2 linked regions of the Ruminococcus albus AD2013 genome follow. The protein of the gene in region 1 interacts with the protein of each later gene in a pairwise test. Links are inferred from orthologs where the notes say so. Each region holds a gene or a part of one and is shown in the gene's direction. Other genes may lie near its edges. The genes, in order: N773_RS0107325 and N773_RS0103350.

What was found.
Region 2: the proteins of N773_RS0107325 (region 1) and N773_RS0103350 interact in binary tests that used the Escherichia coli proteins (3 or more experiments, as listed by UniProt). The link is inferred for Ruminococcus albus AD2013 from one-to-one orthologs.

Annotation. Positions count from the first base shown.
Region 1 is NZ_JAGS01000001.1:1,662,974-1,673,650, reverse strand. The notes cover bases 5,142-7,970. They hold N773_RS0107325 (response regulator transcription factor), read left to right. Parts: upstream 5,142-6,115; coding sequence 6,116-6,826; downstream 6,827-7,970. Other genes in these bases: N773_RS21145 (sensor histidine kinase), read left to right, coding at 6,849-7,970; N773_RS0107330 (hypothetical protein), read left to right, coding at 5,386-5,868. Also shown: ppk1 (polyphosphate kinase 1), read left to right, coding at 1-282; N773_RS0107345 (ABC transporter ATP-binding protein), read left to right, coding at 645-2,384; N773_RS0107340 (ABC transporter ATP-binding protein), read left to right, coding at 2,377-4,134; N773_RS0107335 (hypothetical protein), read right to left, coding at 4,181-4,993; more of N773_RS21145, read left to right, coding at 7,971-9,281; N773_RS21140 (M15 family metallopeptidase), read left to right, coding at 9,303-10,163. UniProt on the Escherichia coli protein: Response regulator member of the two-component regulatory system CpxA/CpxR which responds to envelope stress response by activating expression of downstream genes including cpxP, degP, dsbA and ppiA.
Region 2 is NZ_JAGS01000001.1:762,106-772,935, forward strand. Bases 1,756-4,737 are described here. They hold N773_RS0103350 (diaminopimelate decarboxylase), read left to right. Parts: upstream 1,756-2,603; coding sequence 2,604-3,872; downstream 3,873-4,737. Other genes in these bases: N773_RS0103345 (zinc ribbon domain-containing protein), read right to left, coding at 1,756-2,315; N773_RS0103355 (leucine-rich repeat domain-containing protein), read left to right, coding at 3,893-4,737. In the rest of the region: N773_RS0103330 (VOC family protein), read right to left, coding at 1-42; prfA (peptide chain release factor 1), read right to left, coding at 51-1,130; N773_RS0103340 (DUF951 domain-containing protein), read right to left, coding at 1,189-1,377; more of N773_RS0103345, read right to left, coding at 1,539-1,755; more of N773_RS0103355, read left to right, coding at 4,738-5,086; N773_RS0103360 (uracil-DNA glycosylase), read right to left, coding at 5,131-5,805; N773_RS0103365 (hypothetical protein), read right to left, coding at 5,805-6,029; N773_RS0103370 (transglutaminase-like domain-containing protein), read right to left, coding at 6,050-8,779; N773_RS0103375 (DUF58 domain-containing protein), read right to left, coding at 8,838-10,031; N773_RS0103380 (AAA family ATPase), read right to left, coding at 10,047-10,830. UniProt on the Escherichia coli protein: Specifically catalyzes the decarboxylation of meso-diaminopimelate (meso-DAP) to L-lysine. Is not active against the DD- or LL-isomers of diaminopimelate.

The DNA of each region.
Region 1 (10,677 bases):
GTAGATGCCCAGAGCAGATTTTTTGCAGAAGCTTATGCGAATGTCCCGAAGCCAAAACCCGAACCCAAACCGGAACCGATACCCGAACAAAAGACGGAACCAAAACCCGAGCAACCGGCAGAATCACCCACGGTGACTCCTGTGACCCAACCGGAGCAAAAACCCGAGGATACCCCAATTGTTCAAACGGATATCGCAGAAAAAACCGAAACCCCTCCCGCGAAAAAAAAAAGCCTCTGGTCAAGGTTCATCGCATTATTCCGTCGTAAAAGTAAAAGTTAAAAAAACCAAATAGCTTCCGTACCTGCACTGCCGCGAAAGTTCATTTATCGCACGGAATGCGGAGCCGATTGGGGGAAAACCCTTTTGGAAAAAAGGGTTATTCCCCCAAACCCCCTTTCCTAAAACTTCTGTTTCTTTTTGGCAGGGGGCAGCTATCCTTATAGAGTTCAGCATATGATCGTACTCTGCTATGCTTTGTAAGAATGTCTGCCCCCTGCCAAAAAGAGTTAAAAGTCTTTGGAAAGGAGTCTGAGGGATAACCTTTCTTCAGAAAGGTTTCCCTCAGTTGACCCCGCACTCGGTAGGATAAATGAGCGTTTGCGGCAAGGCAGGTGCGGAACTGTCTGTGTATGGAGATAAATATGTTCAGACTATTTCGTTACCTGAAAAACTACAAAAAGGAAAGTGTCATAGGGCCTTTGTTCAAGCTTATCGAAGCTTGCTTTGAACTTGCGGTGCCTGTGGTGATGAAGCGCATAATAGATATCGGCATAAAAAACGAGGATATGCCTTATATACTTCGCATGGGCGGTATAATGGTGCTTCTGGGATTTCTGGGGCTTGCCTGTTCGCTGACGGCGCAGTTTTTTGCGGCTAAGGCATCTGTGGGCTTCGGCACGGCACTCCGCACTGACCTTTTGCGCCATATCGACCGCCTTTCCTATTCCGAGATCGATAAGATAGGCAGCAGCACCCTCGTCACCCGAATGACATCGGATATCAACACGGCGCAGTCGGGAGTGAATATACTGCTTCGACTTCTTCTGCGTTCACCGTTTATCGTTATCGGTGCGGTGATAATGGCGTTCACCATATCGGTGAAGCTTACGCTGATATTTCTGGTGATAGCACCCTGTCTTGCCTTTGTCATCTATAAGATAATGAGTATCACCATACCGAGATATAAGCATATCCAGAAGACCCTTGACCGCACTAACCTGCTTACGGGAGAATCCCTTTCGGGCGCAAGAGTGATACGTGCTTTTTCAAGACAGCAGGACGAGGAAAAGGACTTCGATAAGCTGACAGAGGAACTCACAGACCTGCAGATAAAGGCCGGCAGGATAAACGCCCTGATGAATCCCCTGACCTACGTTATCGTGAATCTCGGTATAGCCGTGCTTTTAAAGGCGAGCGCACATCAGGTGTATAACGGCGTTATCACTCAGGGTGAGGTCATTGCACTTATAAACTATATGAACCAGATACTGCTGGCACTACTTGCCATGGCGATACTCGTCACCAATATCACCAAGATGCAGGCTTCCGCAATGCGTATCAACGATGTTTTCGATATCGACCCCACCGTGACCGACGACGGCAATACCGAGGTGACAGCAGATACCTCAGCACCCGCGGTCGAATTCCGCGGAGTAAGCTTCTCATATCACGACAGCGAGGAATATGCCCTTGAGGATATAAGCTTCACAGTGAACAGGGGAGAGACCATCGGTATCATCGGCGGTACAGGTTCTGGAAAATCTTCCGTAATAAACCTTATACCCAGATTTTACGACGCTTCAAAAGGCGAGGTTCTGGTGGACGGCGTTGACGTCAAGAGATACCCTTTCAGACAGCTTCGCCATAAGATAGGTATCGTGCCACAGAGGGCTGTTCTTTTCAAGGGCACTGTCCGTGATAATATGAAATGGCGCGACAGTTCCGCCGACGATGAGGAGATAATCAAGGCTTTGAAGCTTGCACAGGCTTACGATTTCGTCATGGAAAAGCCCGATAAGCTTGATGAGATGATACATCAGGGGGGCAAGAACCTTTCAGGTGGACAAAGACAGCGCCTGACCATCGCAAGGGCTTTTGTAGGTCACCCCGAAATAGTTATCCTCGATGATTCGGCTTCCGCCCTTGATCTTGCCACCGATGCAAGGCTTAGAAAAGCCATCGCCGAACAGACAGGGGATATGACCGTGTTCATCGTTTCACAGAGAATATCTTCTATCAAAAATGTGGATAAGATAATCGTCCTTGATGACGGAAAAATAGCTGGGACAGGCACTCACAGGGAACTTTATCAGTCCTGTGATATCTACCGCGAGATATGTCTGTCACAGCTTTCCGAAAAGGAGGTGAGGGAGATTGGCTGATACTAAAAAAGTACAAAAACCTGTACTCAAGCCCCTGCTTTCCTATGCAAGACCCTATATCGGTCTGTTCGGAATTTCGATGCTGCTGGCAGTTATCACGGTAGCCACCACCCTTTATGCGCCCATACTTATCGGTCAGGGCGTTGACCTTATAGTAGGCGAGAAAAACGTCGATTTCGGGGCGCTTGTGCCGATAATCATAAAGCTGTGCATGACCGTTTCCCTGACAGCTTTGTCACAGTGGCTTATGTCCCTGTGTACCAACAAGATAACCTTCAATGTGGTGAGGGATATCCGCCGCAAGGCTTTTGCAAAGCTTGGCAGACTTCCTCTTTCCTACATCGATTCCCACCCTCACGGCGATATCATAAGCCGTATCATCACCGATATCGACCAGATATCCGACGGTCTGCTGATGGGTTTTGCACAGCTGTTTACGGGTATCTGTACAATAATCGGTACAATTGTTTTTATGCTGACCATAAATGTAAAGATATCACTGGTCGTTATCCTGCTGACACCCCTTTCGCTGTTCGTAGCGAGGTTCATAGCGAAGAACACATTCGACCTTTTCAGAAAGCAGTCCATAGCCCGCGGCGAAATGACCTCACTGGTCGAGGAGATAACAGGCGACCTGAAAACCGTTCAGGCTTTCGGCTACGAAGACGAGGGAGAAGCGAGGTTTGAGGTCTGCAACAGGAAATTGCAGGAAGTCAGCGTAAAGGCTATATTCTTCTCCTCACTGACAAATCCATGTACCAGATTTGTCAATGGTCTGGTTTATACCTCTGTTGGTATACTGGGTGCGCTGGCGGTGTTCAGCGGCAACGGATTTACAGTGGGAAATCTTTCCAGTTTTCTTTCATATGCAAACCAGTACACCAAGCCTTTCAACGAGATATCGGGTGTTATAACCGAACTCCAGAGCGCACTTGCTTCGGCGGGCCGTGTGTTTGAACTCATCGATGAGACCGAGGAGATACCCGATGCACCCGATGCGGAGGTACTCACCGAGGTTGACGGCACTGTCGATGCTGAACACGTTTATTTCAGCTACGACCCCGAAGTCAAGCTTATCGAGGATTTCAACCTCCACGTAAAGGCAGGCGAGCGCACAGCGATAGTCGGCCCCACGGGCTGCGGAAAGACCACCATGATAAATCTGCTGATGCGCTTTTACGATGCCGACAGCGGCAGTATAAACATAAGCGGCAAGCCCATAAAGAACTGCACCCGCGATTCCATGCGCTCCATGTACGGCATGGTATTGCAGGAAACGTGGCTGAAGACCGCCACTATCCGCGACAATATCCGTTACGGCAAGCCCGATGCCACCGATGAAGAGGTAGTTGCGGCGGCGAAGTCAGCCCACTGCCATGGATTTATCAAGCGTCTGCCAAAGGGCTACGACACGGTGATATCCGATGCTTTCAGCACCTTGTCACAGGGGCAGAAACAGCTTCTCTGCATAGCAAGGGTGATGCTGTCACTTCCGCCAATGCTTATACTCGACGAAGCTACATCTTCAATAGATACCCGTACCGAGATAATAATACAGCGTGCTTTCGCTAAGATGATGAAAGGCAGAACGAGCTTCATCATAGCCCACCGCCTATCCACCATCAAGGAAGCGGAGAATATCATAGTGATGCGTTCGGGTCACATCATCGAACAGGGCACCCACGAAAGTCTTATGGCAAAAGGCGGTTTTTACAGCGAACTCTACAACTCCCAGTTCGCGGCGGAATAACAAAAAACGGCACGCCCGAGTTTTTCAGGCGTGCCGTGACTTTTTATTATTCAAGTGTATCGATGTTGTAGATGTAGGGCAGGTAGCTGTCAAGCCAGATGGTGATAATGCCGTGGTTCTGGTCGATGCTTAATTCTATAACTTCGCCGTTGTCGAACATCTTCTGTGCCAGAGCGGAAGCTTCTTTGAGAGCGGCTTCTTTCTTGTCATCGGGGATGATGCCTGTATTATCCCTGTACTTGGCATCTATCTTCATGAAGTCGTCGGTGACTTTTCTCAGCTTGTCGAAATCGTCGTTGTCAAGTTCGTCATACAGGCGAACTCTGACGGTTTCGGTCTCGATAGCGCCTATCTTGGCGGTCAGATCGTATGTAGCCGCTTTTTTGCTCTTGGGTTTGAAGAAACAGCTGTAGATATTATCACCTGCGGTCTTGTCGGGCTTGCCGCTGCCGTCATCAAGCATATCAGCGACCTTTTCGCCCTTATCATCATATAGGGCAACATTTATTCCCGAATCAGCCTCGGTGGGAGATAACTCAACTTCAAAATAAAAACCGTTCTTGTCATCAAGGGCAGCGAAACGCTGGCTGCATTTCAGTATGTGTATGCCATCTTCCTGTTCAGCGTTGGGGTCGGCTACTGTTTCTTCATCGGTAACGGCAGATTCCTCGGCTGTGGTCTCAGTGTCGGTAGTTTCGTCATCTGTCACAACATCGTCGATGTCATTGCCTTTCTCACCCGAAACAGTTTCCTTGGGAGAAACAGATCTGTCGGCAGTTGTTTTTTCGGATTCGCTGCATCCGCAGATACAGGTGCTCATTGTCAGTGCAAGAGCTGCAGCAAGAATTCTCTTATTCATGATAAAATCTCCTTTTATTCTTATCGGCAGTTAGATTAAACGATATTCCGTACTCACAACGGTAATTATTATATCAGCCTGTGTCGGATATGTCAATGAATCGCAGGATTTTTCGACGTTTTGCATAAATGGCAGTAATACTGAAAAAGTCGGATTTGTATCCCGCGTTGTGACCTTATTAATATATTAAAGCATGGCTGTTAAATTTATGTGATATGATGTGACGGAGATTTGAAATACTTATAAAGCCGAACTGAAAATACTGTGTATCCGCCGCGGGGATTGATTTTGGGGAAGAAATATGGTAAGATAAGAAAGCAGGATATGTTTATACCTGAAAATGCACATTTTCTGAATGAGGGAACTCAAATGAGTTTGCGGTGGGGTGCGGTATGAAAAGTGACAACAGATATATTACTAAAGCTGAATACGAACTTGGTTATGCAAGGCTTGGTATCATATTTGCGGTTATACTTATTGCAGTCAGATCAATAATTGCGATAGTATGCGGATATGATATATTGGAATATGCTGTGACATCTTTTGGAACAATATTTTTACTAACTGCAATAAGTGGAACTTTGATCTTGTTGAGTTGTGTAACTAGCGGAAGATACATAGTTCGCAAGTATATTGTATTAAGAAAAGGTGTATGTAAAACGGGGCAGATAGTTGGCAAAGAATTAAAACGTGATTTCGGCATTTATGATACTTACACTTTTACGATCAGCGTAAAAGACGATGACAGCGGTGAAGATTTTACGTTTAAAAGCGTGCCTTATATGGCTAGAATGGTTATAGATTTGTCTTCTGTGAAATATTGTGACGTATACTGCTACAAAGGTAAATACATACTTGATAATTTCAGAAGTTAGTTATGTTAAATTTCGGATTTTATTTTTGGATAGGCGGCTCGGCTTGGTGTCGGGCTTTATTTTTTGTTTATATCAAGCTTTTTCAGCATTGCATTTTCGGTTAAAATATGTTATTCTTTTATATAGTATAGGTGAAGATGAAGTATTGGTTTAGTCTGGAAAATTAAGCTAATCTTAAGAATTACATTCACCTGATTTTAAGAATGATGTATTATCATATATGCATACAAGGAAAGGACATAACGTTATGGAAGATATCACAGCAACTATTCTTGTAGTGGACGATGACAGAGACATCGTGGCAGCTATCGCGAAGCTGCTTGAACTGGAAGGCTACAAAACGGTCAGGGCGTATGACGGTATAGAAGCACTGGAGAAGCTTTCGGAGAACGACATACAGCTTATACTGATAGACGTTATGATGCCGAGGCTTGACGGGCTTTCGGCTATAATGAAGATAAGAGACAGGCGAAATATCCCGATAATAGTGCTGTCGGCAAAATCCGAGGATACAGACAAGATACTCGGGCTTTCGATGGGGGCTGACGACTATATCACAAAACCATATAATCCCATGGAGCTTACCGCCCGTGTGAAGAGCAGTCTGAGGCGGTATATGCAGCTGGGGGATATAGGGAACATCAACAAAACGGACGTTATAAAAATAGGCGGTCTGGAGCTTGACAAGGGTGCGAAGTCAATTACGGTGGACGGCGCACCCGTAAAACTGACCGCAACGGAACTGAAGATACTTGAACTGCTGATGGAGAACGCGGGTCGGGTATTTTCGGCAGAAGAGATATACCGCAAGGTTTGGAACGAAGACGCTTACGCGGTGGAGAACACGGTAATGGTACATATAAGGCATATTCGGGAGAAGATCGAGATCGATCCGAAGGAGCCGAGATATCTGAAAGTGGTGTGGGGCATTGGGTACAAGATCGAAAAAAATATCTAAGTTATTTCCGAAGGCTGTCAGGGTGACGGCCTTCATCACGGCTTGTGTGGCGGCGGGTATAGCGCTGTTCGGTGAGATGAATGTGAGCCGCGTAAAAGGCAGACTTTCGGATATGGGCGGAACGCCCTGGGAAGGATTTGGGCAATCGGAGAAATACCGCACCGAGCTGAAAAATATGTATGAACAGCTTTGCATACTTGGCGTGTGCGAGCTTGCGAATATGGACGAAAACGGTAAATACACGGGAAATAAATATGTGCAGTCCGATCTTTTGTACTATTTTGATTTCAACGAATACCGCTACAAAAAGACAGGCGAGGGCATAGTGCCATATTCAGATATATTCGACTACTATGTTTCCTATACTGTTCCCGAAGAAATGGCGGATGAAGTCCTGACCGATGATGAAACGACAGCAGAGGAGGAAAGGGCTGAGAGGACGGTAACACATTTTGTCACGAATATATCGGAGGATATCATAAATGATAAAATGACCGAGCAGGAGCGTATAAATGCGCTGACTTCAAATAAATACGGAGGATATATCCTGCGCTCGGAAGATGTGATATCATCGAAGTATGTATCATCGGGGGTGATGGATAATTACAGTTATCAGGTAGCGGAGAAGAACGGAAAACTCAGGAATGTGAATGAATCCTATCCCGATAACTATCTGCCTCTGGGCGGCTGGTACAGTGATAATTACGGAAGGCACGTTTTCAGTTTCTGCAATGATTCGCCGATAAAGTTTTATGAATATCCCGAAAATACCGAGGAAGGATTTACGGCAAGGCGGGAATGGGTGGATATAGAGTCAAACACAGCAGAAGGTTCCGGTATATATTATTCTACTCTGCCTATATGTGATATGCCCGACTATAAAGCGACAGCAGGGGATACCGAGGGGCTGACGGTATATATTGAACCGGAGGATTATTATTTCGATTCGATATACAGGGAGTACGAGGATCTGTATAGCGAGTATCACGAAACAAGATCGTTATCTTTGCAGTGCGGGATACTGGCACTGGTGCTGATAGCTTATCTTATCGCGGGGGCTGTTGTGAGAGGGCTGGCAGGAGAGCATGAAAGTTCCTTTGCTGATAAGCTGCCATTTGAACTGTACATTGGGGCATGGCTTCTGATACTTTTGGGGACAGCAGTGATAGGTCATATGTATTGGGGTATGGTCTACTCCGCTGATGAACGGGCAGAGGAGACGGCTTACTGGTATCTGACATACGGTGCTATATTTGCGGTTATGACAGGTATAGCTGTACACAGCATCATTCACGGTATAAAGCTGATATCACTAAGGAAATTCGGGAGCAGTTTCCTGCTGCCTAAGCTGATGGGCAAGCTTAGTGAGAGATACCGCACTACTACACTTTACGAGACACGGAGGAACAGACCTGCGGGAAGCGGTCTTATGTGGCGCTCGGTGAGAAGCCTTGGGGCATTTCTCGCGGCGGTGTTAATGCTTCCAAGCTCACTTTATGGAAACAAAGATGCTTTACAGATAGCTGCCGTTGTGATATGCGTGGCGGCATCGGTATACTTTATATATTCACAGATAAGGGCGATATTTCTCGCACGTGACCTTACTAAACTGGACAGGCGTATCACGGCACTAAACCGAAACACGCCCTTTGAGGTAGAGATATCACCTCTTTCGGAGCTGAGCAGACCTTCGGATATGCTGAAAAATATATCCGATACCGTCAGTGATGCGGTGGAGGAACAGATAAAGTCCGAGAGAATGAAGATAGAACTGGTGGCGAATGTATCTCACGACCTGAAAACTCCTCTGACTTCAATAATAAGCTACATCGACCTGCTGAAAAAGACGGAGCTGGACGATGAGGCTATGGGCTATGTTCAGATACTGGATAAGAAATCACAGAAGCTTAAAGGCATAGTTGCCGATGTTTTCAGCCTGGCAAAGGCGACCAGCGGCATAGATGTGAACATGGAAGAGCTGGACTTTGTAAGGCTTTTCAACCAGAGCCTTGCAGATGCGGACGACAAGATAAAGGGAAGCGGAAGGACGTTAAAGATAAATGTCACCGAGGATACCGCACCTGTTATGGGCGACGGAAACAAGCTTTACCGCGTACTGCAGAACATCATAGACAATGCGCTGAAATACTCTTTGGAGGGTTCGCGCATATTCCTGGAGCTTAAAAGTGACGGCGGGAACATAGTATTCACCGCCAAGAACATTTCTTCTTACCCTATCGACTTTACCGCGGACGAGATAACAGAAAGATTTGTCCGCGGGGATAAGTCGAGGACGGACGGCGGAAGCGGGCTTGGGCTTTCAATAGCAAAAAGCTTCACGGAAGCCTGCGGCGGAGGGTTTGAGATAGAATTGGACGGCGATATGTTCAAGGCTATCATGACCATGCCTATCATCAATAAAGAAAAAAACGAAGAAAAAGAAACGATAGAATAACATAGAAACGGAGACAACATTATGAAAAAAAGAAGATCGGCTGTGACACCTTTAGTTACAGTCCTGATAATTGTACTCATTGTGATATCGGCGATGGTAGTTATCATCAAGCCCGACAAATTCAACATTGCAGGACAGGTGACCGCGCTTTTCCGCGGCAGGGTGGAGTATCACCTTGACGAAGTGCCTGCCGATGAACTTTCGCTCAGGACTGCATCTGTGGGAGATCTGAAAATAGGGACGACGATGGTGCTTGTTAACAAAGATCACCCGCTGGATCCGTACTTTGAGCCTTCAATATGCGAATACAAGGATTCAGGGGTGATGATGTCAACGGCTTCGGTGGACAGCTATGCGGCACTGTCGAAAGCGGTGATGGACAACTGCGGAGAACCGCTGTACGTTATGTCATCATACCGCACGCCCGAGGAACAGCAGGAACTGTATGAAGATCAGGGCAGCAGCGAGGCTATGCCGCCCCACTGTTCGGAGCATGAAACTGGTCTGGCACAGGATCTGTATTTCAGCGGGTTTGCGGGCAAGAATATCATCGATTGTCCTGCGGGAAAATACCTCACGGAACACGCACCCGAGTATGGTTTTATTGTGAGATACCCATCTTTCGGCAGAATGGTGACCGGTATAAAATACGAACCCTGGCATTTCAGGTATGTGGGTCAGCCCCATGCAGAGATAATAACTGCGAACGGTCTTACTTTTGAAGAATATATCGACGGTCTGGAGTACGGCAGTTTTTATGCATATGAGGATTACATCATATCAAGACAGAAAGGAGACAGCCTGCTTCTGCCCGAAAACTGTACCTGTGATATCTCGACAGATAACTGCGGCGGGTATATCATCACGGCAAAAAAACAGTAAATACGATAACAAAGCGGCGGGTTTTTAATTCATAATTGTTGGCAGGGCAACCACGTAGTGTGGTAAGTATGCCAAGGAGGGGAGCTTTATCTGACTAGCGCTAAAGAAGTAATCTATCCATACCAAAACAATTGATACAGACGACACAGCGGATCAGTAGTAATATTTTTGATATAATCCCTTTAGAGTTGACACACTTAAAAGAGTGTCAAAACTCTAGGGGGTATTTCAATCATTAGGATGTGGATATTATTATGTGTTAAATTTTCTTTAAAGTTTAATTGTTGATATTGACTCATTAGCCAATATATGATAAACTTAAATATAGCTAATTATTCAATTCAATTTGTTCAAGTGTTAAACATCAATTCAATTTTCATATTCATTACAATGTCATCGAATGACGTTTGACATAATGCATACTGCAAAATAGGGGTGGTAATAGTATATAATATATCTCAAACGGATATGCGGTACGAATTGAACATTTAGTTCAAAAAACATATAAGGAGTA
Region 2 (10,830 bases), 900 kb from region 1 along the record:
AGACATATCTTTGACGAACAGACCGAAACCGTCAAGGTGCATCATAGATATTATTCCTCTTCCTGTGCCGCCAGCTTTGCTGCCTGATCTGCAGTCGCAAGTGCATCTATGACTTCATCGAGATTTCCGTTTAGTATTTGCTCCAGCTTGTATAGCGTCAGCTTTATGCGGTGATCTGATATACGGCTTTCGGGGAAGTTGTAGGTTCTGATCTTCTCCGATCTATCGCCCGTACCGACTTGAGAACGCCTGTTTGAAGCGATCTCGTCTTCCTGCGCCCTGACTTTTTCGTCATACAGTTTTGAACGCAGCATTTTCAGAGCCTTCTCCCTGTTCTGGAACTGTGATCTCTCGTTCTGACATTCCACAACTGTTCCCGTGGGGATGTGGATAAGTCTTACAGCTGATGAAGTTTTATTGATGTGCTGTCCGCCTGCGCCGGAGGAACGGAATACTTCCATTCTGATGTCCCTCTCCTCGTTCAGCTCCAGCTCAACTTCCTCAGCTTCGGGGAGTACAGCAACAGTAACAGTAGATGTGTGTACTCGACCCTGAGATTCGGTCTCTGGCACACGCTGTACGCGGTGTACGCCGCTTTCGTATTTAAGTCTTGAATAAGCGCCCTGTCCCGATACTGTAAAGGTTATTTCCTTGTAACCTCCAAGTTCTGTTTCGTTGGCGCTCATTACCTCTATCTGCCAGCCTTTCTGTGCTGCATACATAGAGTACATACGGTACAGGGAATTTGCAAACAGAGCAGCTTCTTCGCCGCCTGCACCGCCTCTTATCTCTATGATAACGTTTCTGTCATCGTTGGGATCCTTGGGCAGAAGAAGTATTTTAAGCTCATCTTCTAGTCTTGCCATAGCAGCCTTTGATTCGGCATACTGCTCCTGAACCATGTCTTTCATATCAGCGTCAAGGCTGCTGTCAGCGGACATTTCCACTGCTTCATCGAATTCAGCCTTTGCTTTATCATACTCGCGAAGTGTTTCAACAACAGGTTCGAGATTTCTGTACTCGATCATAAGTTCGGTGTACAGCTTTGAATCGTTGACTACTTCGGGCTGCATTAGTCTTTCGTTTATCTCGTTGAATTTATCTTCAAGTGCTCTTAATTTATCAAACATAGCTATTGCTCCTTATTTCCTTACTCAAAATGTTGTATGTGATCATCGCACAGCATAGCTAAGTTTCTGCCTCGCGGATAACGGACTTTACATTCTTTTCAGCTTTACTGCGTGGTATCATAAATTCCCGTCCGCAGCCGACACAGCGAAGCTTGAAATCCATACCCGAGCGCAGCACCATCATCTCATTGCTGCCGCAGGGGTGTTTTTTCTTCATAACAAGCCTGTCGCCCTTGATGATATCCATCGCTCCACCGTCCTTTCATGTTAATTTATCATTCAGCATACTATATTATTATATCACCGTTTGAGTATCTTTGCAAGTATATCCCGCAAAATTAAGATTTTTGTAACCTAAATACAAGTTTATAACAAAAAGACTGCCGCAGGTGCAGCAGTCTTTATTACTTAATAAAAGTTTTGTGGACTTTTTGGTTTTTCAACAAGATAAGATACCAGAGTGGAGATCAGAGCCAATATCACCATCAGTATACATAGGACATATCCGAATTTTGTATTAACTTTCAGATAATTTCCAAGACCTTCCAGATCGGTCTTGCCATCGGAAATGTATCTGCTGGTAAAGTTTGCTCTGAATATGATAAGACATATTAAGCTGACCAGCGAACAGCCTGCGGATATCAGTGTGAACAGCTTGTCTCTTTTCAGGAACAGTATCACGCTGCCTGCGATACAGCAAATTGCAGTTATTATCAGCCAGGGATTTGTGCCTTCTTTCGAACCGTAATTTTCACCGGAATCAGCTGTGCTCGATTTTTCTCTCTGATCAAATCCCGAACCTGTTTTTATGTTCTTTTCGCTTATTGTAGACGGGAATATGAGATTGTAACCATTGTATACGATCTCAAAGCTGTAATCACCTTTTTCACCTGCCATACTTGCAGCGGTAGAAGCATCACATGATACTGACATGAATGGGAACAGGAAACATACCAGCGCAGCCAGAAAAGCTATCTTTGCGATTAGTCTGGTCGGGACTCTTTCAACTTTCTGAGTGATAGCAGCTGCTCCGCCTGAAATAGGAGCTGCCACTGCAGGCTGACCGTATATGGGCTGCTGGCCATACATTTGCTGCTGTGCAGCTTGTGCGCTAGTTGGTTTACCGCACTCGGGACAGAATACCGATCCGTCGGGAATATTTTTACCGCAATTTGTACAAAACATATTCTTACCTCCAAATAAGTTTATTGTGTTGATTATATCATAAAATACAATAAATGTCAATAACACATTTTCGAGGACGAAAAATGTATAATTTGCTAAAAAATACATGAAATTAAAAAACATGGATAAATACTGATGTATATGAGCTTTTCATATAAAAATTATACATATATTTTCAGATATCTTTTTTTGTAAGCTCATTAAATTATCCTTTTTCTATTGACTTGCTCTGAAAAAAATGTTATTATATAAAAGTACATTTATTTTTACAGAAAAGGACGATGAAATATGAAGAAACCGTTTATCACAAAAGAAAAGGCAGAGGAGATAATCAAAGCATATCCTACTCCTTTCCATATTTATGACGAAAAGGGCATACGCGAAAATGCCCGTAATCTCTATAAAGCATTCAGCTGGAACAAGGGTTATAAGGAGTTCTTTGCTGTTAAGGCTACTCCCAATCCCTATATCCTCCAGATACTGAAAGAAGAGGGCTGCGGTGTTGACTGTTCTTCCATGACAGAGCTTATGCTCAGCGAGTGCTGTGGATTCAAGGGTGAGGATATAATGTTCTCGTCAAACGTTACCCCCGCTGAAGAGTATGTAAAGGCAAAGGAGATGGGCGCTTTCATCAATCTTGATGATTTCACTCACATCGATTTCCTTGACAAGCTCTGCGGTATCCCCGAGACCATCTGCTGCCGTTACAACCCCGGCGGAACTTTCTCCATATCCACAAAGATAATGGATAACCCCGGCGATGCTAAGTACGGCTTCACCCACGAGCAGATAATCGAAGGCTTCAAGATCCTTAAAGAAAAAGGTGCAAAGTACTTCGGCATCCACGCTTTCTTGGCATCAAACACTGTTACCAACGAGTATTATCCCAAGCTTGCGCGTATCTTGTTCGAGCTGGCAGTTGAGATCAAGGAAAAAGTCGGCATCGAGTTCAAGTTCATAAACCTTTCGGGCGGTGTTGGTATTGCTTATGAGCCCGACAAGCCTCAGAACGATATATTTGCTATCGGCGAGGGCGTTCACAAGGCATTTGATGAGATACTCGTTCCCGCAGGTATGGGCGATGTTGCTATATTCACCGAGCTTGGCAGATATATGCTTGCTCCCTATGGTCATCTGGTTACAACTGTTAAACACTTTAAGCACACCTACAAGGAGTATGCAGGTGTTGACGCTTGTGCCTGCAACCTTATGCGTCCTGCTATGTATGGTGCATACCACCATATCACAGTTCTCGGCAAAGAGGACAAGCCCTGCGACCACAAGTACGATGTAACAGGCAGCCTTTGCGAAAACAACGACAAGTTCGCCATCGACAGAATGCTCCCTGAGCTTGAGATAGGCGATATCCTCGTTATTCATGATGCGGGCGCACATGGCTTCTCCATGGGCTATAACTACAACGGCAGACTTCGTTCAGCTGAGCTCCTTCTGAAGGAGGACGGCGATGTTCAGCTGATAAGACGTGCAGAGACTCCTGCAGATTATTTCAGCACTTTTGATTTCACAGGTATAGTTGACAAGTATCTGAATAAGTAATACTTGACGGGAGGTTTATCGTGGTCGAGATTGAGAACGGAATACTGATAAACTTCGAGGATAAAGAGTGTGAGTTTTACGAAGTTCCCGAAGGTGTTACAGAGATAGATGAAGCTGCATTCTGCGGTGCTCATAACTTAAAGCGGGTAAAGTTGCCGAATACCCTTAAAAAGATAGGCGACAGTGCGTTTATGTGGTCCGGGCTTACCGAGATGTATATCCCTGCAAATGTCGAGGAGATATGCGATAGTGCTTTTCAGGGCTGTAAGTGTCTTGAAAAGGTGACGATCGAAAATGGTCTCGTTACTATTGATCAAAATGCGTTTTTTGAATGTATCAAGCTGAAAGAGATCCTGCTTCCTGTCAGCCTTAAAACCATAGGCAACGCCGCTTTCAGAAATTGCGAGAGACTTGAACGTGCAGTCATAAGCGAGGGCACGGAAACTCTCGGTAATGGTGCATTTCTAAACTGCCCTAATCTGAAAACATTGTCGCTTCCCTCAACACTCAGTGAGATAGAACCTGCTGCGCTTGCCGGGTGCAGTTTGCTGGATGATTTGATTTTGAGTAATGAAAATCCATATTTCACTATTTCAGATGGTATGCTTTTTGATAAGGACCTGACCAAACTGGTATACTGTTCTGCCTGCAAGGACAGCGGTGTTATCCCGGAAGGCGTTGAAGAGATATGCGACTATGCTTTTGCTGGCTGCACAAAGCTGAAAAACATCACTCTCCCGAAAAGTCTGAAAAAGATAAGCAGTTACTCCTTTAGAAACACCAATCTTCTTACGGACGTTTATCTACCCGACGGCGTTGAGGTCGATGGTGATCCAGAGTTTGCTGATGATACCTGCATACACCTTAACGGCAGCCGCGGCGAGATGACATTCTACCCGCGCGAAACACCATATAACGAGTGTTTTATGCTTGTGTTTGATCGTGATTTCAGCATCATGTTTGACCATAAGCCAAAGTACGCGCTGATATTCCGTATGTACTTTGCGGGCATCGAGGGTGCAGCAGAGTATGTCAAGAAGAATTTTGCAAAGATGATAGGCATGGCTATCGAAAATTCTGATGTTGATACTGTCAGAAAAGTTCTCGAACTCAGAGAGATGGTCACAAAGCGAAATGTAAAGCGTCTTATTGAAAAAGCGGAATACTGTGAGCCGATACATGATCTGCTCACCGAATATGCCAAGACCCTATAAAAACGATAAAAACTCCCGAAACTGCTGTGTTTCGGGATTTTATTCTATTTATCCGAAATGCTCCAATCAATAGGTTCCTGGCCGGTTTGTGCCAGAAATTCATTTGCGATGGAAAAATGTCTGCATCCGAAAAATCCGTTGTACGCCGAAAGGGGAGAAGGGTGGGCTGCTGTCAGAACAAGGTGTCTGCTGTTTGTTATCAGCTTTTGCTTCTCCTTGGCGTTCCTGCCCCACAGCATGAATACTATGGGTTTTTCACGCTCGTTCAGCTTGCGTATCACAGCATCAGTCAGCTGTTCCCAGCCTATACCGCGGTGAGAATTTGCCTGTCCTGCACGTACTGTTAGTACAGCATTCAGCAGAAGGACGCCCTGACTTGTCCAGTCGGTAAGTTCGCCGTTATTCGGTATACGGAAACCCACATCGTTTTGCAGTTCCTTGAATATGTTCTGCAATGACGGGGGAGGCATTACACCTCTTTTGACCGAAAAACAAAGCCCGTGAGCCTGTCCTTCACCGTGATAGGGATCCTGTCCGATTATGACAACCTTTACGTCCTCGTACGCTGTGTATTTCAGGGCGTTGAAAATGTCATACATATTCGGGTAGATGGTCTGCTGTGCATATTCTCTTTTGAGAAATTCCCGAAGTTTCAGGTAGTATTCGCTCTTGAATTCCTCTGCCAGGATTTCATCCCAGCTGTTTCCGATATTTACCATCAGAATATACCGCCTGCTACTGCACCGATAACTATGCCGAGCACCATCACAGCAACTACTGCCAGTACGATGATCCTCATAAGCATGGGTTTTCTATCGGTCGGCACTGTGTTGTGGACAAGCTGCTTGTCAACTTCTTTTGCAAGTTTTGCAGACTCTGCTGCTTTGAAAGCATCGATATTCTTCTGAGGATTTCCGTACTTGTTTTTCATCTTGTTAGCCATTAGATTCATATCCTTTCCGATCAATACAGACAGTAAATATATTTCGCCGAGAGCTTTGATATAATATCAAGTTTCTTTGCCACTATATCCTCGGAGATGCTTCTCATTATCTCCTCGGCTTTTGCAGCTTCTTCTTCGGTGATACTGTCTGCGCTCATATTTGCTTCAACTGCCATTATCGTCAGCTCTGTCAGTTTGTCATCAAGCTGATGTATCCGCTGCTCATGACACTTATTTATCAGCTCATCACATATCTGCATATCTGATAGATTTTTCTTGACTTCGATGTGCAGAACAGAGAGATATTTCAGCGAGTAGGTGTATATGGCTGTAACTCTCTTAGCAAGATCTTTTTGCGTGCAGCTTTCGTGCATCTTATCAAGGCTTCTCTTTCGGTTGATGACAATTGCTGCAAGTCCTGCAACTACAGCGATCAAAGTCATGCCTATAGTTTTCGCCACAGGTGATCTTACTATACCGCCGCTTCCATCAGGCTTGCTGCTGTTTTTGCTGTCATATGCAGAGGCATCGCTGTTTTTGCCGTTAGAATTTTTGCCTATCGCTCCTCTGCCCCCTGACTTGCTGTTGGAACCATTACTGTTATTTTTAGGAGATGTTCTGCTGTTGGTATTGGCTTTGCTGTTGTTCAGAGGTTTTCGGGAACTGTTATTAATATCAGTTTTGCTGCTGTCGGGCTTGGAAGAACTGCTTGAGAGACTGCTTTCGTCCTTTTTATCTATGCCTTTCTCTTCCTTTGTCAGGTTTGGGTTGTCCCCATCGTATCCCGGTGTGAACTCCGCCGGCATCCATCCTGCACCTTCAATGAATACTTCTGTCCAGGCATGAGCACATTTGTCTTTTACTACCAGTTCGTATCTATCATCGTCCTTGGTTGCTGTCTGCAGCTGTGAGGGAAGTATCATGTAACCTTCGATATATCTTGCGGGATATCCGAATTTTCTAAGCAGATGAGTACCCGCGGTAGCGTAATAAGTACAATAGCCTTTTTTCTGATTGGTGAGGAAATAGTCGAGAAAATCCTCGCCCTCCGGAGTTTTGCCGGGATTTGTATCATAGGTGAACTTATTGTCGCTGAAATAATTCTTTATTGCAGAATATATCTCGTTATATGAGCAATATTCGGGGTCGTCCCTTAGATATTTCTTGCATATCTCTTTATAAACCGTATTAAGCGAATCGAGATCTACAGGGGTAGTATAATTGTGTTTTACATACTCCTTGTAAAGATTTGTGACATCCTGGAATTTTGGAGAAAAATGATCAAGATCTGCACTGACCAGACTATCTGTTCTCATTATCCAGCTCGGAGTACGGAAGGTCTTGTAGTAGACCGTGTAATTCTTGCTTGACTGGCTTATACGGACATATGAATCGTTGTAGGGTGTCATGCCGCTGTTTTCTCCAAGTGCGGAATATGAATAGCTGTAATCACAACTGTATGGTGCATAAACGAATTTTGAGCAGGCACCTTTGATAGTGATATTCATAGCCGAGTCGGATGAACCCGTTGCATCATCTGAATCACTCAGAAGCAGGCTGTCGTAATCCTGGATCCATCTTCCGGTTTCAGAAATATCTTCACTTATCTTTTTGATAGTATCGTCAGTTTCAAGTGGCTGCCATTGATTTTCAGCGTAGTCGCCGGCAACATAACCCCTAAGGTACATGGTGTAGTTGAAAGGTTCGGTGTTGATCACCATTGCCTTTGAACCATTAAAGCTTATACCGTTTGTAGTACCCAGGATACCGCCGTTGGTTCCGCCGACTGTTGTTACACCGAACAGGTTAGAACCGCCGTTAACATCTATAAGAAAATCATCAGCGTGGGTTATATCGAATCTTTCAGCTGCGTGGTGAAGATTGTATCTCAAATCAGCAAAGGAATCGGGTCGGTAAAAACCGCTGATCTTCGAGAATATAACTACTGCCAGAAATACGGAAGCAGTAACGATTGCAACGAATTTTATATACATCGTGTAGAATCCTGCTTTGGATTCAGATGATGTGAAGAAGAAAGTCTTTGATTTTTCATGGACAGCGAAAGTGTTGTTCCTGCCGGCTTTATTGGTAGTGTGGTTTATTATGTTCATAGCCAGCACAGTTATCCATGAAATAAGCATCATAAGCACGGAAACGGTAGGAACATCAAATCCGAGATATAATCCAACCTCCAGGATAGGGAAGGTAACGATGAACAGCATCGGAAAATCTATCCTCACCACACAGGCTATTACAGTACCGATCGCTATAAAAAGTATCACAGCAGAGAAGAAATAATACAAGCCTTGGTTTACTGCGGATGCTGTCGTAAGGTACTCTTTATATACGCCTGTGTTCTGTCCGGGCAGGTCGCCTTTGGTAAGATATCCGTGGGCAGCTGCCAGAGCGCCGTATTTTATTAGTTTTATTTTTCCTATCAGCGGGACGATGTACATAACACCGACTATGCCCGCGCATATTTTTATTATTTTGTGTTTTGAAGCCAGAAGTCCGAAGGCAAGAACGGCTACTGTGCTGTCATAAGCCAGCAGCATCGGGCTGATGTTTGCATCGGTAAAGCAGTTTCCCAACAGTGCCGCAGAAAATGTAGCTAAGAGGGCGATGATGATCCTGAAAGCGAAGAACAGTCCCGAGGAATGGAGCTGTGTCAGTCTCATTTCTATATCACCATCTATGCAGATACCCCCGCTGCCGATTAGTCCGGCTTCACTTTTTGTTTTGTTACTCATTCTGTCACCTTTATCTTTATCTTAGAGCGTTTATCTGCTCTCATTAGTTTCTCCTCTCTTACAGACATAGTTCCCGTATAGAACCATCGAGCTGACCCGGATAAATTGGGATAAGCTCTGCAAATTCATCATAAAGGGCTGTCTGTGAGACCTTATCTGTCATAAGCAGATACGTATATTTGTGTGCAAGCTCTGCATCACTCATAAGTTCTGTTGCATTGGGACTGTATCCGGTTGAAATATATATAAGATGTCCGCACTTAACGCTCTCGGAAGTTCCGATATAATCAGTAAGAACTGCGTCCTTTGTATCGTATAGTCTTGCCTGCAAAAGCATTCCCACCATCGTGCTGTGACTCTCGTCATCGCTGATGTTCTGCTCGATGGACATCTGTCTGTCAGCGTCGTAGAAAACTGTCCTGTGGGGAACTTCGTTTTCAAGCAGGTATTCTGACACTGAAGCCACAGTTTCGACCACTGAATCGAACAATGTCAGTTCATCCGCTTTTCCCTCAACTTTGGAGAGGTCTACCATCAGCAATATGGAATTTGCTATCGGCAGTGAGTAATCCTTGACCATGGTCTTATCCTGCTTGGCCGAAAGCTTCCAGTGTATGCGGTTTAGCTTATCACCCTCCACATAATCTCTTATATCGAATATCTCGGAGGGGTCATCGCCCTTTTGTGTTTTTGAATACTCGTCGCTTTCGAGTCCCATATCTGCGTAATTTGCTATCTCGTTTTCAAGCGGGATATAATCGGGGAGTATGGTAACTGTGCAGTTACTATCAGAAAGAAAATTGTTTTTGCTCTTGACTTTCATGGTAAATATCTTCAGCATATCCGATATTTTGCACTTTTTTATATTGAAATCCACCGTTCCGCAGTGTATGCCTGATACGCACATTGTCAGCACTTGGGTCTCGTGAGGATAAACGGGTGTGTTTATCTTGACGATATTGGTTTTTCCGTCTATCCTGTTTGAATAGGATATCTCGATAAGCAGATTGGGGCATGGCAGCATCGAATCGTTGCTTACTTTTATCCGAATGGGTAGTTTAGCAGTTCTGCTGACAACCGACTGCTTATCCGCAAAACCGATCTTAAGCTTTTTGGCTGTACACAGCGTCATTATGAAAAGTACGATTGGTGTCACCAGCAGAAAAGCAAACAGATAGAAAGAAAATGGGTGTTCATATAATATGTAGAAAAATACAGAAGCTATCAGCAGTACCGTGTATAAAAATGGCATGGCATTTCTCCTGTATTATCTTGCAACTCTGGGCACTTCAACGGTGCTGAGTATATCTCTGAGCACCTGTTCACCGGTCACGCCGTTTATCTTTGCCTTTGAATTGAAAACTACTCTGTGCAGCACAACATCGTTGAATGTATAAGCGACATCATCGGGGATAACATAATCTCTGCCCTTTAGGAGCGCTGTTGCTTTTGTCATTCTCAGCAGTGCGATGGTTCCTCTGGGTGAAAGACCCAGTTTGATGAACTGGTGGTTTCTTGTGGCAGCAGCAAGTCTTGCAATATAGTCTATAACCTGATCGGCTATATATATATTCTCAACTTCGTGTCTTGCCTTGATGATATCCTCGGCATTTACCACAGGATTTACGCTGTCAACAGGAACAAGACTCTGCTTAGCTTTAAGCATCATTACTTCGTTTTCTACCGAGGGATAACCCATGGTCAGCCTTACGATAAATCTATCCATCTGAGACTCGGGAAGCATCTGTGTACCGATCGAACCTATGGGGTTCTGTGTTGCGATAACTATGTAAGGGTCGGGAGCTTTTCTTGTAACTCCGTCAACAGTTACCTTGCCCTCTTCCATTATCTCCAGCAGTGCTGACTGAGTCTTTGAAGAAGTTCTGTTGATCTCATCTGCAAGGAACAGGTTTGTAAGGGCAGCGCCCTGTTTGTATTCAAAACGCTGTGTCTGCTTATTGAGGATATTGAAGCCTGTTACATCGGTAGGCAGAACATCCGGTGTGAACTGCAGACGCTTGTAATCCAACGACAATGCTTTGGAAAGCGCT